DNA from 4 places in the Cellvibrio fibrivorans genome. Region 3 is predicted to be linked to each of the others. Evidence: predicted binding sites of a transcription regulator. Region 3 holds the regulator's gene; each other region holds the start of a gene.
What was found. Region 3 encodes sigma-54, which starts transcription at its own class of promoters, with help from an activator protein. Its sites were predicted from a motif close to TGGCACANNNNTTGCNNT; they were not measured.
Positions count from the first base shown of each region.

Region 1: the regulator sigma-54 is predicted to act here: its motif matches at 2,747-2,764, upstream of xdp1 (exosortase-dependent surface protein XDP1).
Region 2: the regulator sigma-54 is predicted to act here: its motif matches at 1,647-1,664, upstream of glgC (glucose-1-phosphate adenylyltransferase).
Region 4: the regulator sigma-54 is predicted to act here: its motif matches at 2,829-2,846, upstream of J2X05_RS11815 (PEP-CTERM sorting domain-containing protein).

Region 1 covers NZ_JAVDVX010000001.1:164,009-168,198, reverse strand. The annotation lists gene J2X05_RS00740 (phospholipid carrier-dependent glycosyltransferase) at 1-1,019, opposite strand, end outside; gene J2X05_RS00735 (ThuA domain-containing protein) at 1,056-1,829, opposite strand; gene xdp1 (exosortase-dependent surface protein XDP1) at 1,978-2,694, opposite strand; gene J2X05_RS00725 (cation:proton antiporter) at 2,966-4,190, opposite strand, start outside.
Region 2 covers NZ_JAVDVX010000002.1:701,994-706,183, reverse strand. The annotation lists gene J2X05_RS07910 (glycoside hydrolase family 57 protein) at 1-321, opposite strand, end outside; gene glgC (glucose-1-phosphate adenylyltransferase) at 314-1,579, opposite strand; gene J2X05_RS07900 (hypothetical protein) at 1,690-1,938, shown strand; gene glgB (1,4-alpha-glucan branching protein GlgB) at 1,958-4,165, shown strand; gene glgA (glycogen synthase GlgA) at 4,188-4,190, shown strand, end outside.
Region 3 covers NZ_JAVDVX010000008.1:39,394-43,583, forward strand. The annotation lists gene ptsN (PTS IIA-like nitrogen regulatory protein PtsN) at 1-195, opposite strand, end outside; gene hpf (ribosome hibernation-promoting factor, HPF/YfiA family) at 294-584, opposite strand; gene J2X05_RS18785 (RNA polymerase factor sigma-54) at 694-2,352, opposite strand; gene lptB (LPS export ABC transporter ATP-binding protein) at 2,556-3,281, opposite strand; gene lptA (lipopolysaccharide transport periplasmic protein LptA) at 3,287-3,898, opposite strand; gene lptC (LPS export ABC transporter periplasmic protein LptC) at 3,885-4,190, opposite strand, start outside.
Region 4 covers NZ_JAVDVX010000004.1:111,018-115,207, reverse strand. The annotation lists gene J2X05_RS11825 (tryptophan 7-halogenase) at 1-414, shown strand, start outside; gene J2X05_RS11820 (tryptophan halogenase family protein) at 460-1,968, shown strand; gene J2X05_RS11815 (PEP-CTERM sorting domain-containing protein) at 2,159-2,764, opposite strand; gene J2X05_RS11810 (TonB-dependent receptor plug domain-containing protein) at 3,110-4,190, opposite strand, start outside.

The sequences.
Region 1 (4,190 bases), on a different contig from region 3:
TTTTTATCCCAGCGATAGCTGATGGTTTTACTGCTTAATGGCCAGTTCATTGCGTAGCTGCCATTTTCATCCGGTTTACATTCGTCAAGGCGTGGCACACCGTCGGCATACTCGCTCATGAATTTCCAGTTATCGCGCATGCCCAATGAAAAGGTCTTGAGTGACCAAGTGTCGCCCATACGAATTTGGTTGATGTATTCGGGAGATGCCTTGTAGGTTCTGTTGTCGATAATTTTTTCGCCCAGACCTATGTGGACATAAAAAACGCCGAGGAACACCGCTGCTGCAGGCAGCACACCAGACGGCACAGTAACGGCGATGCGTTTGATAAGTGCCTGCCAATTCCACTGTTTAATATTGTTCCATTGATCGACACAAAAAAGCATTGCCAATAATAATAATTCAATCGCAGAGGTGGCTTTTACACTGGTGGCCAACCCTATGAAGGTTCCCAGCAGGACATAATCCCTGAGGCGAATAGGTTTTCCGCCGGTGACAATGCGAGTAAAAAAATACAGTTCGGCAAGAATAAAAAATAATTGAATGCCATCGAGATGTACCGCGCGCGCATGTATGACCAGTGCATTATCAAAAATGACCAGACTTGTGAACGCCGCTGCAAGCCATGCACGTTGCGTTATGCAATTAATAATGCCGTAAAAGAATAAAACCGAGAGGGCCATCATTACCGTTGATGGCCAGCGATAGCCTTTGTAAGTCATCTCAGGTGGTGCGGCGTCACCGGTAAGATAATCTGTTGCGAGCAGCGCTTGTTTGTTAACGTTTTCGTTATCGCCAAACCATACTTCGCCTACTGCCATCAGCAATTTGCCGAGCGGTGGGTGCGGCTCCATATACATCACGCCATCAATGTATTTTTGAGCGTTGGGTACGTGGTAGTTTTCATCCCAAAACATCGCTTGTGGTGTGCCGTAATAGGGAAAATAAATGCTCAGTGAAATCACCAAAATAACGGCGGGGTAAATAAATCGTGCGTAGGTCTGTATGAATGTTTTCATGGTGTCTGTTGTTATGATTAGAGTGATAGTCAGGAATTATTTTTTGCGCAAACCTTTACCGGTTGCTGCCCAATAAAGTCCGCCATAGATGTGTTCCAGAAACAGTGCATCGCTGTAAGTGGCGGGCAGGTGCCCGAGTGCGGTGTAAAATGCACGGCCACCGTCGTAATCGTGATACCAAGCTATGGGATGGAATTTGCCCATGCCTTCACCTTTTTTCTCACCCCAACTCACCTTTGGATCAAAAGTCTGCTCATCTACTGCCAGAATATAATTCAGGCCTTTAATGCGCTCTGCGCCGAATTCATACCACTCATCCGTCCATAAAAAACGATCGGGCATGCGCTCAACACCGGGGAATTTGCGATTGGTGACGGTAAGCTCAGCGGTTTGGATGACGGGGTGTATGTGGAAAGTGCGGCCTACCATTTTGGTGTACCAATCCCAATCGTATTCGGTGTCGGATGCGCTGTGAACGCCAACGAAGCCTTTACCGGAGCGAATAAAGCGCTCCATCGCAGCTTGTTGTTCATCATTAAGAATATCGCCGGTGGTCAACAGGAAAATGACAGCTTGGTATTTTTTGAGTTTTTCATCATTGAAAATACCCGCGTCCTCATGCCAATCAACGCTGAAGTGATGGCGCACGGCAAGTTCACGTACCGCAGTGACACCTTCGTTGACGGATTCGTGGTGCCAGCCGTTGGTTTTGGTAAAGAGTAATACATTGAATTGCTGTGCCTGTGCGCTAATGGCAGTGCAGAGAAGGGCGCAGGTCAGAGCAAGTGATAAGGCGATTTGTCTACGCATACTATTGTCTCGCTAATGGATTGTTATTGTTGTCCCTGATGTCTTCTTATCTTTTTTAAGCCGGCCCATCATAAGCGATACAAATTTATAGGCAATAAAAAAGGGCGCTGATAGCGCCCTTTTTGAAACAGTCTTTTAGCTGTGAGAACTATGCAGCGCGACGACGCGCAAAGCGTAAGCCTGCCAAGCCTAACATCAATAAAATCAGGGAGCCTGACTCAGCTACTTCAACGGCTTCAAAAGTAATTGCTTTCAACTTGAAATAGTCGTCCTTTTTGGTCAATCCATTGCCTGTGCCAAATGCTGTGTTGTAAGCGCCGACCAACCAGTATTGAGATGCCACATCTGCTGTGTTAACCGCAAAGGAGCCGTTGCCATTGCGGTTGTAATTGCCCACCACGCTCCAGCCATTGTTCAGCAAGGCGGCCCAGTTGCTGCCTAAGCCATTTAGGTTGCCTGCAAAAGGGGCTGCGCCTGTGTAAGCCAGCAGAGATACGTCGGCGTCATTTTGATGCCAACCAATATTCAGGCCGCTAAGATCAACCACTTTGTTGAAGGAAAAGAGCAAGGCATCGTAGTCGCCGCTAGCATTATCGACCGCGTGGTGGGGGTTGTTGGCATTTTCAACGCCTACGCCCGAGTTGTTCCATCTGCCGATCACATCTTGTGCGATAGCTTTGTTTCCGCTGGATTTATTGGACCAGCCGGTTACAGCAACGTCGGCTTCAGATGAGGTGTAGTTGAATGACCAAACATAACCTGCAGTATTTGGTGCCAGATTGACAGTGACTGGAACGGCGAATGCGCTCATGACAAAGCTTGTGCTCAGTGCTAATCCTGCAATAAGCGATTTGATGGATAACATGATGGGGAGTCCGTTAAATAGAGTGATTGAGTGGGTACAGCTAGACGCCAAAAAAGCACTTTTTGTGCCACGGTAACTAAGATACTGATTTTGTTGTGATGCAGGTCTAGTCTCAGGTGGCGATTTGGGTGCAAGTGATAAAAATTTCGACATATTTTGGTGCTTTTTTCGGTGCGATTTGGTCAACCCCTGGACATAAAAAAGCCCGAGACTAGCTCGGGCTAAAAGGGCTTAAGGTAAAACGGGAGGAGGGCTGTACAAAAAATGTAACTCAGACGGTTTGTGGCTTGGCAGGTTCGGCCTCTTCAGCACCTACTGCTGCCAGCTCGCCGGTTTCACGGGCGCGCTTGCCATACACAAGCTCAAACAAAGGCGATGCCATTAGCGTCGTGATGATTGCCATCAGCACCATCATGGAAAATAGTGCAGGGCCAATCACTCCAGCTTGCAACCCGATGTTAATAATGATCAGCTCCATTAGCCCGCGCGCATTCATGAGTGCACCAATGCCCATTGCGGTGCGGTTGTCAGCGCCGCACAGACGCGCAGCGCCCCAGCACGCAACCCCTTTAGCGGCAATAGAGCCCACCAGTATGACCGCTGCGATTGCCAGCAGCTCGACGTTATTGACCATAGTCAGTTGGGTGTTGAGGCCTGAGTAGGTAAAGAAAATCGGGATGAGGATGATCACTACAAAAGGTTCAAGTTGGCGTTTGATCTCTTGGGTAAGTTTGCCGCGTGGCATTACCGCGCCGAGCAGGAAGCCGCCGAATACCGCATGCAGGCCTATTGCATCAGCCGTGAATGCAGACAACATAAAGCACATGATGACAATCGCGAACAGGGTCGGGCTGAGGGTTTGTTGTTTCTCGGCAGCGCGTGCCAGCGGTGCCAACAGTTTGGGCACAACCAAGATCATAAAGGCGGCAAAAGCCATTCCACCCACAATGGTTTTATACGCTAATTCTGCACCGGCGCCGAAGGTGGCCAATACCACAGCCAGCACGCACCAAGCACCAGCATCATCAATAGCCCCGGCAGATAAAGACAGGGTGCCCAGTTTGGTTTGGCTCAGGCCGCGCTCGTGGATAATCCGCGCCAGCATCGGGAATGCTGTGATCGCAATACAAGCACCCATAAACAGGGTCGCGCTGAAAACAGTGGCTTTATCAGAGAAAAGACCGGGTACAGTCAACAGCCATGGCGTAATCGCTATCGCCACCAGGAACGGGGCAACCATGCCGGAGATAGACACGGCGGCAGCACTTTTAAAGTTGGCTTTGAAGTGGTCGCCACGGAAACCCAGTCCCACCAGGAACATGTACATGCCAACACCCAATTGTGCGCCTACGTAGAGGACGCCTTTCATTTCCGTAGGGAACAGGGTTTTCTGAAGTTCTGGCATCAACAGACCGAATAGCGATGGGCCAAGGATAACCCCGGCAATCATCTCACCGACAACTTGGGGCTGGTGAAGGTATTTTTGTCCAATCCAG
Region 2 (4,190 bases), on a different contig from region 3:
AAATGCCATAGTGCCTGGTGCAGGTAATACTGGCTCGACCAATGAAGCAAGTACTGCGTCTTTGATTTTTTTACTCTGGTCTTTTAAATGCGCAGCAATTTGCTGCGCATAGTCATCTAACTGCTCCAACAATATAGGCGCAAAGTTCACCACAGCTTTAGCAGCCGGCTGCGCTTCTATGTGCGCAGCCATATCCACATAATCTTTAATGGCGTGAAGATAAGTCCAGGGAAAATAATATTCACCTGTCATAATGTCGCGATAATCGGGCTGATGCATGTGCCAGAGAAAAACGACCTTCGTTTTGCCATTATTAGCCATTGATTTCATCCTGTCCTAGCATGTCGGGTGTCACCAGCACTACACCTTTGGGAGAAATATGGAAGCGTTTTCTGTCAGCTTCTTCATCGTAACCAATAATAGTGCCTTCGGGAATTTTGCAGCGGCGATCAATCAGCGCTTTGCGGATTTTACAGCGGCGTCCTACTTCCACACTGGGAAATAAAACCGAGTCTTCAATCTCGCAATAGGAGTGAACACGAACGCGCGGGAATAACAACGAATGTTTTATTGCCGAGCCGGAAATAATACAACCACCGGCAATTAAGGAATCAACGGCATAGCCACGACGGCCTTCGTCATTAAATACAAATTTTGCTGGTGCCACTTGCTCTTGATAAGTCCAAATTGGCCACGCGGCGTCGTATAAATCCAATTCAGGGGTGATGCCGGTTAATTCAAGGTTAGCTTCCCAGAGTGAATCAACCGTTCCTACATCACGCCAGTAAGCATCTCCACCGGAGACTGGATCGCGAAATGGAAATGCTGTGACGCGATGGGATTTAATCATAGACGGAATAATATCTTTACCAAAATCGTGTGAGGAGTTTGGATTGTCGCGATCTTTTAGCAGTTCGCGGAACAATACTTTGGTGCTGAAAACATAAATGCCCATTGAAGCCAACGCTTTATCGGGCTTGCCGGGCATAGATTCGGGATTCGCCGGTTTCTCAGTAAATTTTACAATGCGATAGTCTTTGTCCATATCCATCACACCAAATGCATGTGCAATTTCCAGCGGAACTTCAATACAACCAACAGTAATGTCAGCACCGCGCTCCACGTGCGCCGCAATCATGGTACCGTAATCCATTTTATATACGTGGTCGCCCGCGAGGATTAATACATACTCAGGGTTGTGGCGACGAATGATATCGATATTTTGTAAAACCGCATCGGCAGTGCCGGCATACCAGGATTCACTCAAGCGCTGTTGCGCGGGTAATAATTCAACGAACTCACCGAGTTCCCCCCCTAGAAACCCCCAGCCGCGTTGTACGTGACGATCCAATGAATGCGATTTGTATTGGGTCAACACGCTGATGCGGCGAATGCCGGAGTTGACGCAATTAGAGAGAGGGAAATCGATAATGCGGAATTTGCCACCGAAATGTACTGCAGGTTTTGCGCGCCAATCTGTTAGTTGATGTAACCGAGAACCTCGTCCACCTGCAAGAATTACCGCCAATGTTTCTCGCGTAAGACGACTAACAAAACGACCCGATGTTGGTGTACTCATTACTACTTATTCCTTATGGCTATTGTGTCTGAACGATGAATTTTGTGTGACGGTTATGCGTAGAGTAAGAGCAATATCAATGCCAATAAATTGATCTGGCGCAAACTCAAGTGAAACACAAAATTTTTTATGGTGCATTTAAAAACACCCACTTGCTCGCTTTAAATGCAAAACTAAGTGTAGCTTCAAGTTTGGCACCGAATCTGCAAATGTCTTTCACGGATGTTATTTTTTGCAAAAAAATGGTGCAACAAAAGAAAGCGATAATGGCTAAGCTAGTAGAGCTTGGCTGTATGACAATTTTATGTAGCCCGAAATGGGGCATAATCTGCAATATGCAAAATCAAGTGCCAAAATAATCACTTAGGAATCGATTCAATGTTGAATGTGAAGCAGGACAAACCCTTATCCCACGAGATGTTGCGTATAGTTACCGCTACTCACCACGACCCTTTTGAGGTGCTTGGACGCCATCCGTTAGGTGCCACCTCAACGGCAGCAGCAGACACCTTTGTGCGCGTTTACTTACCTGGCGCCCGTACCGCTACATTAGTGATTAACGAGCAACATCACGCCCTGAAACGCATTGAAGGCACTGATTTTTTTGAGTGGTACGGTTTGGCAAAAATATTACCGGAGCATTATTTGGTGCAGTGGTACGACCGCCACAATACCATGCACACTGAATTTGACCCCTACTCCTTTGCACCACAATTGGGCGATATTGACATGCACCTCTTTGCGGAGGGGCAACATTGGAACATCTATCAACACTTGGGTGCGCACCCGCGCACAGTTGATGGCATCGAAGGTGTGCTGTTTGCCACTTGGGCGCCCAATGCCGAGCGTATCAGTGTCGTTGGTGACTTTAATGACTGGGATGGCCGCCAGCACCCCTTGCGAGTACGCGGCGGCAGCGGCCTGTGGGAGGTGTTTATCCCCGGAATTAAGGCAGGGGCTTTATACAAGTTTGAAATTCGCAATCGTGCGACCGGTGCCGTTTTTCTTAAGTCCGACCCTTATGGACAGGCATTTGAATTGCGCCCCTTGACCGGCTCAATAGTTAAAGCTCCCTCCGATTATGAATGGCAGGACGGAGACTGGCTGAACAAACGTGCCCACTGGGATTGGCAATCATCGCCTCTCTCGGTTTACGAGATGCACCTCGGCTCATGGCGCCGTGGCTGGGTGGGTGAGTTTATGAATTATCGCGAACTCGCCCATCAAGTTGTCGATTATATAAAGCCGCTGGGATTTACCCATATCGAAATTATGCCTGTTAGTGAACATCCGCTAGATGACTCATGGGGTTACCAAACTACTGGCTACTACGCGCCGACGAGTCGCTTCGGTACACCGGATGATTTTCGCTACTTTGTCGATTATCTCCATCGCCACAATATCGGGATCATCCTCGATTGGGTGCCCGCGCACTTCCCGAAAGATGCGCATGCCCTCGCCCGTTTTGACGGTTCAGCGCTTTATGAGCACGAAGATCCACGCTTGGGTGAGCATCGCGATTGGGGTACCTTGATATATAACTATGGCCGCAATGAGGTGCGAAACTTCTTATTGGCCAACGCCCTCTTCTGGTTAAAGGAGTACCACCTTGATGGTTTGCGAGTTGATGCTGTCGCTTCCATGCTGCATTTGGATTATTCGCGCGAGCCGGGCGAATGGATACCAAATATCCATGGGGGGAATGAAAATCTTGAGGCTATGTCGTTTTTGCAAAAGCTGAATGAAGTTTGCCATGGGCAACACCCTGGCGCGTTGGTGATTGCAGAGGAATCTACTGCCTGGCCGCAAGTCACTCGCCCCACCTGGGTGGGTGGCTTGGGCTTTTCAATGAAATGGAATATGGGTTGGATGCATGACACCCTGGATTACATCAGTAAAGATCCTATCCATCGCCAGTATCATCACAATCAATTAACTTTCGGCATGATGTACGCTTTTACCGAAAATTTTATGCTGCCTTTTTCGCATGATGAAGTGGTGCACGGCAAAGGTAGTATGATCAATAAAATGCCCGGCGATGACTGGCAAAAGTTTGCTAATCTGCGTTTACTTTACACCTACTTGTTCACTTATCCGGGAACTAAATTATTATTTATGGGGAGCGAATTTGCGCAGTGGAGTGAGTGGGCGCAAAGTCGCACACTCGACTGGGATTTACTCGACTACGCACCGCACCAGGGTATGCACACATTGGTGAAAGATTTAAACCACTGCTACACAAGTATGCCTTCACTTTATCAGCGCAATTTCCGCGGCGATGGTTTCGAGTGGATTGACTGTCATGACAGCACTCAATCTATCGTGAGTTATATTCGCAAGAGTGATCACGACTTCAGTATAGTGATTTTAAATTTCACCCCTGTGACACGTACCAATTACCGTATCGGCGTTCCGGTCGCTGGTGCATATCATGAAATTTTAAATTCCGATTCAAGTTTTTATGGCGGTAGCAATTGGGGTAATTCCAATCCAATCTATTCCCAACCCGTACCCTGGATGAATCATCAACAGTCATTGGAAGTAAACCTTCCACCTTTGGGTGCACTTATTTTAAAACTGGCTTAATTGTTACGAAGAAGGATCACTCATG
Region 3 (4,190 bases):
GATTGCAATTCCGTGGCCAATACCAGTGGAGCCGAGGCGCTCGCGGCCAATCAGGCGGCGGAACAATTCATCGGCATCAATATCGGGGATATCCTGCGCAATGGTGTTGGCGAGCAACTCCAGTGCGCGTTTCTTGCTGCCCCCTTCGACGCCGCAGAGGGTGCGGCTGGGGCTGATCAGGGATTGAATTTGCATGACAAGGTGATGCTGGGCATCTCTCAATAAATAATGCAGACATCGCAAGGTGGCGATGGCGGCGTAGGTTCAGTTAACGATGGCGAGCTATCGCGCACTCAGCGATGGCTGCGCATCTTCTCTTTGTGTTTAATCAATTGGCGGTCAAGTTTATCAGCCAGTGCATCAATCGCGGCATACAGATCTTCATGAGTAGCTTCAGCGAATACATCTTTGCCACTGACATGGATAGTGGCTTCTGCTTTTTGGATAAGTTTATCTACCGAGAGGATAACGTTGGTGCTGGTGATGCGGTCATGGTGGTGCGTTAAGCGCTCAATTTTACTGGTTACATACTCTTTCATGGAATCGGTAACTTCTACATGACGACCGCTGATATTTATTTGCATAGATACTTCCTCTCGCTAGAAACAAAACGGTTGCGACTGGCACAACCTCGCATTACATCAGTGATTTTTTGATCCGAACTTTATTGGTACTACTAATACAACTAAATAGCTAAATAGTTTTGCGTTCATTCGACGGCGGAATATTGAGTGATTCGCGGTATTTGGCAATAGTACGGCGTGCCACTTGAATCCCCTGCTCGGCGAGCAGGTCGGTAATCTTGCTATCGCTGAGCGGTTTTTTCGGATTCTCGGCACTTACCAATTTTTTGATAATCGCGCGAATTGCAGTTGATGAACATTCGCCACCACTGTCGGTGCTGACATGGCTGGAGAAAAAGTATTTCAGCTCGAAAATACCCTGTGGTGTGTGCATGTATTTTTGGGTGGTGACACGTGAAATAGTCGATTCGTGCATCTCAACAATTTCAGCAATATCGTGCAGCACCAATGGCTTCATCGCTTCAGGACCATAATCCAAAAAGCCGCGCTGTTTTTCCACAATACAACTCGCCACTTTTAACAGGGTTTCATTGCGGCTTTGCAAACTTTTTAAGAACCAGCGCGCCTCCTGCAAATTATCTTTGAGGAAGGTGTTGTCGGTGCTGGAGTCGGCGCGTTTCACCATAGAGGCGTAGTCGGAATTAATGCGCAAGCGCGGCGCAATATCCGGATTGAGTTCCACTATCCAGCGGCCATCGCGTTTTTCAACGAATACATCAGGTACTACATATTCGGTATCGCCATTGGCGATCATATCGCCTGGGCGCGGATTCAAACTTTGAATTAATGCCACTGCCTGGCTTAATTCAGCTTCTTTCAATTTGGTGCGGCGCATCAGCTGGCGATAATCGCGGCTGCCGAGCACCGGCAAATATTGTTTGGCAATTAATTTTGCCGAGTCTAAAAACGGTGTTTTCGGATCAAATTGTTGCAATTGCACCAACAGGCACTCAGATAGATTTTGACTGCATACGCCGCAAGGATCGAACTGTTGCAAGCGGTGTTGCACCGCTTCAACTTCGTCGAGTTCCAGCTCTTCAAAATCGCTGCGCATACCTTCAAAAATTTCTTCGATGGTGATGGACAGCATGCCGCTCGGTTCCACCGCATCGATAATTGCCATCGCCAGTACGCGGTCGCGATCCGACATGGGCGTCAGGTTTAACTGCCACATCAGATGGTCGTAGAGCGAATCAGTTGCGGCGCGGCGACTTTCAAAATCATTGTCTTCGTTGTCGTAATTGCTTGAGCTGCTGCTGGATGATGATTGGTAAACATCATCCCAGCTCGTGTCGACGGGGAGGTCACTGGGGATGGAATCGCTCCATTCGCCGGCGTCCGCACTAAATCCGTCGCCCTCACCGTACACATCACTATCGCCAAAACTCTCACTTTCACCAAAATTCTCACCTTCACCGAAGCTTTCACCGCCTTCGGTATAGCTATTGGTTTCGCTGTAGTTGTCGGCGCTGCTGGAGGAGAAATTTTCGCTCGCGGTAAAGTCAGTGCCGTGGTCAGTACCGGCTTCAGCAGCGATCTCTAACTGGCGAGTGTAATCCGCTTTATCCAGCTCACTGCCTTCGTAATCATTGGTGCTACTGGGGCTGTCGAAGCTTTCCTCCACTTCCAACATAGGATTGGATTCAAGCGCTTCCTGGATTTCTTGCTGCAGGTCTAATGTCGATAGTTGCAGTAGGCGGATTGCCTGCTGCAGTTGCGGAGTCATGGTCAGCTGCTGACCGAGTTTGAGCTGGAGAGATTGCTTCATTGTGTGAACGACAAACCCTTATAACGCAGGATGGAAAACATCAGATAGGTGGAGTTTAGTCAGGGTTTGGCGCGCAAGCAATAAGCTTAAGCAAGCTTTATGCCTAATGATCAAAGAATGTTACTTGTCAAGTTGTTTGTGTGTTGCCGAAGGTGTTGCTGACGGGCGGTTGGTAACACTGGTGGTGACGGGTTTAGCCACCTTTACAGACGGAAATGCTCGCCTAAATAGACTTCACGCACCTTGCTGTTGCTGAGTACGGTTTCGGCATCGCCCTCGGCAATAATGTGGCCTTCGCTTACAATATAGGCGGTCTCACATATATCCAGTGTCTCGCGCACGTTGTGGTCAGTAATCAGCACGCCAATACCGCGGTCCTTAAGATGGCGCACAATTTCTTTGATATCGTTGACCGAGATGGGGTCAACTCCGGCAAAAGGTTCATCGAGCAAAATAAATTTGGGGTCGGTCGCTAGCGCACGAGCGATTTCTACCCGGCGGCGTTCGCCCCCTGAAAGTGCCATCCCCAGGCTGTCGCGGATGTGGGTGATGTGAAATTCATTAAGCAATGATTCGAGCTTTTCCTGGCGCTGGGTGCGATCCAGATCCTTGCGGGTTTCGAGGATTGCCATGATGTTATCGGCGACGGTCAGCTTGCGGAAAATCGAGGCTTCTTGTGGCAAGTAACCGATGCCGGCGCGAGCTCGGCCGTGGATGGGCAGTTGGGTAATATCGCGGTCGTCAATTAATACATTGCCATTATCGGCGGGCACCAGGCCGGCAATCATATAAAAGCAGGTGGTTTTACCGGCGCCATTGGGGCCGAGCAGGCCGACGATATGGCCGCTCTCCACAGTAATCGAGACGTCGATAACGACTTTACGTTTTTTGTAACTTTTTGCGAGATGGCGTGCGTGCAGGCTGGGCATATGAGTTAAGGGGTTGCTTCAGTTGATGAGGATTGGGCTGCACTGGATGCGGCAGCGGGCTGGTCGTTACTGGTTTCAGTTTTGCCCGCCTTGGGTGGGATCACGATTTCGATCCGCTGGCCATCGCTGCCCGATGCACCATTACTGCCCGCCGCTTTCATCACTTCTTTTACTAAGTCGTAATCGATATGCGGGCCACTCATGACCGCACCGTTTTGCTCGACCGATGCATCTTCAATCAACACAAGATGCTCATTGCTGGGGGTATAAGTAATTTGTTTGGCAGCGGCGGTGACTACACCTTGATCCTTTTCCGGTTGCTGTTGGAAGCGCGCCGGGTTGCCGGTGGCGATCATTTTTTCAACACTGCTGTCGGGATTGGTGTGGATCACGATAGAGTCTGCCGAAATCACCAGTGAGCCCTGCTGGATTTTCACTGAACCAGTATAGGTGGCGACGCCGTTTTTCTGGTCGACGGTCAGATTATCCGCCGAACCGCGAATAGTTTCATTTTTGTCGCCGGGCAAAGCCAGGGCAGTGTTGCTATAACTGACAAAAACAGCAGCAATCGCTAGCGCAAATGGAGCGAGGGCAAAACGGAATTTAACGGGGATCATAAACAGCCTTAACCTGGGACTTTAACTGAAGCCGACTCTGCGCCAGGTCAGCATCCATACCTATTGCGTCTATCTGGCCTTTAGCGCTGCGCATATTAACAGCTTTGTCAGTTTCCGCGAATTGTTCACTGGCGCGCACCTGTAGCTCACTGGTGGTGATTTGGATCAGCCCCTGCGAAGGGGTCTGTTGCTGAATCAGGACATTGTCGAGCAGGCGGATCAACTGGCCATTTGCTTCACTGCGACCAGTGCTGGCACTGACCAGCCAGGGAGCATTAGCTTCGGCATCGTA
Region 4 (4,190 bases), on a different contig from region 3:
TGCTCGGCAGCGATGTCAGGTGCAAGTGAAGAGTTTAATCGGTTATCGTTGATCACGACGAGGGAACATCAACAATTGATTGTTATTTTCTTGTTGCTGACTGCGGCTTTAACGAGTTCGCAGGTACAAGCGTTAGTTGAACCAGCAATTTATGAAGATGCGGTGCATAGCATAAATTTGTTCAAGTCCGGTGCTGTTATTTCGAACTATTTGTCCCCCTTACTGACTCGCGATCAATGGATTAATTTATTTATTGGATTTGGGGTTGCTCCGATGACTGGAGGATTGTGTTTCGATTCAATCCCTTTGGAAAAAATTGCATCGCTGGCGGCTCAGCGTCAAACTCAAGTGAAGAGTGCCAGCGATCGAGCACCGTCGTTGGATGAATACATTAATTATTTTTTAAGAAATTAGTCTTTTTCTTCAGAGTTACGTTTGTAACGCAATTAGGTGGGTTTTATGCAAGATAATAATATTAGACGCATAGCTATTGTTGGTGGTGGAACCTCGGGTTGGATGACTGCCGCCGCCCTAGCTAAATTGATTAAGCCTGGCTATTGTCAGATAAGACTTATCGAGTCTGAAGAGATAGGGACAGTGGGTGTGGGTGAGGCAACAATTCCGCAGATACAATTGTTTAATAAGCTATTGGATTTGGATGAAAATGAATTTGTCCGCAAAACTCAAGGTACATTTAAGTTGGGCATTCAATTTGTAAACTGGGGGCGCAAAGGAGATAGATATATTCATGCCTTTGGTGATTTGGGTAAGGATATGGAGTCAATTCAATTCTATCACTACTGGCTGAAAATGGCGCAGGAGGGAAATGCACAGGAACTTGGGAGTTACACCATCAGTGGTGCTGCAAGTGAGCAGGGTAAATTCATGCGACCATTTGATGCAGGCAATTCGCCCTTATCCAACATTGCTTATGCATTCCATTTTGACGCAGGTTTGTATGCACGCTTTCTGCGTGAGTACTCTGAGCAGCGCGGTGTAATTCGCTCTGAAGGTAAGGTCGTCGATGTCATTCTAAACTCGGACACCGGTTCTATAAAATCCCTACAGTTGGAGTCTGGCGAAAACTATGAAGCAGATTTTTATATTGATTGCTCGGGCTTTCGTGGACTATTGATTGAGCAGGCTTTAAAAACTGGCTATGAGGACTGGAGTCATTGGTTGCCTTGTAATCGCGCATGGGCGGTCCCCTGTGAGAGTGCCGGAGACCCCCTTCCATACACCCGCTCAACTGCGCATGCCGCCGGCTGGCAGTGGCGTATTCCGTTGCAGCACCGCATTGGTAATGGACATGTATTTTCAAATAATTTTATGAGTGAAGATGAAGCTAGATCAGTATTGCTGAACAACCTGGATGGCAAACCTTTGGCAGAGCCCAGGCTATTGAAATTTTTAACGGGTAAACGCAAAAAATTCTGGAATAAAAATTGTCTAGCTATCGGTTTGGCGAGCGGATTTATGGAGCCATTGGAATCTACTAGTATCCATTTAGTTCAGTCGGCTATCGCGCGCTTTATGAGCTTTTTTCCGAATAGAAATTTTGATCAAGAGGATATCGACGAATTCAATCGTCAGGCTGATTTCGAATTTGAAAAAATTCGCGATTTCCTGATACTTCATTATCATGCGACCGAACGCAATGACTCAGATTTTTGGAATTATTGCCGGACAATGGATGTGCCCGAATCACTTACTCAGAAGATTGAGCAATTTAAAAAAAATGGACGCATTTATCGCAACAATAATGAAATGTTTAATGATCTTAGTTGGTTTGAGGTGATGCATGGACAAGGTATTCGTCCTCGTTCGTATCACCCGTTAGTGGATAGAATGACAACAGAAGAGATTTCCCAGCGGCTCGCAAGTGTCAAGCGAGTCATCGATAAATCGGTAGATTACATGCCGACCCATGCACAATACATTGCGGAGAACTGTAAAGCAGAAAAATAGATTGAGTGATCGGGCATGAGTGTATGCACTAATTTAAATTTAAGCTGATAGTCATAAGTATCTAGCAGTTTAAGACTTAGCTAGATTTTCGTTTTCTTGCAGCACTTGCTAAGTATAATTATTTATCCAATATCAATAACGTTTAAAAAACCCGACGCGAAGTCGGGTTTTTTATTTCGGCTCAAATTAACTAAGCCTTCAATCGACGCGCCGCAAACAAGCCCGCCAAGCCCATCAACATCAATACAAAAGTTGATGATTCTGGGACACTTGCCTTGATGCCGATTACCAAGTCGTCGTGGTTGTCGTCATCTTTGTAGCCGCCTGTGTCATCAAAGAACAGGATGGCATCATACATAACGCCGTCAAACTCAGTGTCCAATGCAATAGCAAATGATACGAGCTCTTCACCGTCATTGTTGTTGCCGTTAGCTACAGTGTTAGGGACAACGGCACCACCAGTTTTGAAGGTGAATTGGATCAATTCACCCAGGGTGTAAGCCTTGCTGTATGAGAAGGAGCCACCACTGGTGGTGATGGTATTGCCTTCAGATGTGAAAGTGTTGGTCCAGCCAGCTTCTTTACCCAGGAATTCAAAGCTTAAAAACAGGGATTCTGTTTGGTTGGCTTTGAGGTTGCCGCCGATATTGTAGGTCTGTGGGTTGAGCACGTTTTTGAAGTAATTGTTTGTGGGTACCGGTAAGTTGGCGCCCCCATCAATGTACATCAGTCCTGCTTGTGCTGCGAATGAGCTCAATGTAATGAGCGCCGCAGCTGCGATCTTGATAAGTTTCATGTTAGTCGTCCTTTTTACTTTAGCCAAAATGAGTGAGTTAAAAATAGCCTAAGCCACGGGGCTAGCAGCATAATGTGTGCCATGTGATTTTTTACTATTAAAAACAAATGGTTAGTGTATTGTTGAGGAGGAGGTTTAAAGGGCGATGTAAATTTTTTCGACTGAAATTTGAGCGGCGGGATGAGGTGTTTTGGATAGCGCTGATCTGAAGCGAAAGGGGTCTGTCTACCTGACATGACCGAAGGGGATGCCTGCTCTTAAGCTCATCTTGCGAGGCGTGTACAACCTACAGATGAAAGCGCCCAAGAACAGTACTTGGGCGTTTTTGTTTATGTGGCTTAAAACCTAAAATTTTAGGCGCAGGTTCAATTTGGCGAGCTGCCCTGATGCGGGAAAACCTATGTCGGTGTAGTAGTCTTCATCCGCAAGATTTTCCAAACTTAAACCCAATTGGGTTTGCGCATTGAGTTGCCAGTGTACACTTGCATCAAAACGGTTGTAGGCCGCCAGTGTTTGCTCAACATCTGTGCCGGTATAGCGGCTCACTGCGAAGCGTTCATCTACACGCATGTACTGCGCGTTGAAACTCCATGCATCATTTAATTGATAGTTAACGGATGTGCCGTAGGTTACTTGTGGGCGGCCGAGCAAATGATTGTTAGAAGAAATCATATCGATATCGGTGTAGCTGGCATGTGCGCGTAAGCTGAGGTTTTGTTGTACTTGCCAATTAAATTCAGATTCAACACCGCTAGTTTCGACGCGCGAGCGGTTGACGTTTTTAAATGTTTCAGAATCAAAATCAATCAAGTTGCGATAGTGATGGTCAAAATAGCTGACTCGTGCGTTAAATGAATTTTTATTAAATTCAAAACCTGCATCGCGTGTGGCTACTGTTTCTGGTTTTAAATCAAGATTGCCAACCAGTGGGTGGCCGAGTGCAAAAAAGCTCGGCAATTTAAAACCTTCACCCCAATTAGCAAATAACGTCCAGTTATCGTTTAGTGTATATTTGGTGCCGATTTGGCCACTCTCATTTGCATCAAAACCGTCAGTATCATCGCGGCGAATACTGGCTTGAACTAACCAGGCTTCAGTTGCATAGGTGTTTAGATTGATAAAGGCGCTATCGATCTGGCGGTCCAGTGCAAAATTAATGGGATATACATCGGGTGAATATAAATATCCTTCACTGGTGCCATCTTCTTGCTTGGTTTCTACACCAAGGTTTGCCCAGATTTTTTGTTGGTCGCCGAGGGTGTTGACCCAACTAAATTGGGTGCGATTAAAGTCAATTACAGAACCATTGGGCGGAACTGCATCGAAAGGGATTATGCCGGGGGAGGTAAGGTCTTCATCGCGTTGGTACCAGCTGGCGCTCACCTTGCTTTGCCAGATGTTGTTAACTTGCGCTACCCAATTTAAT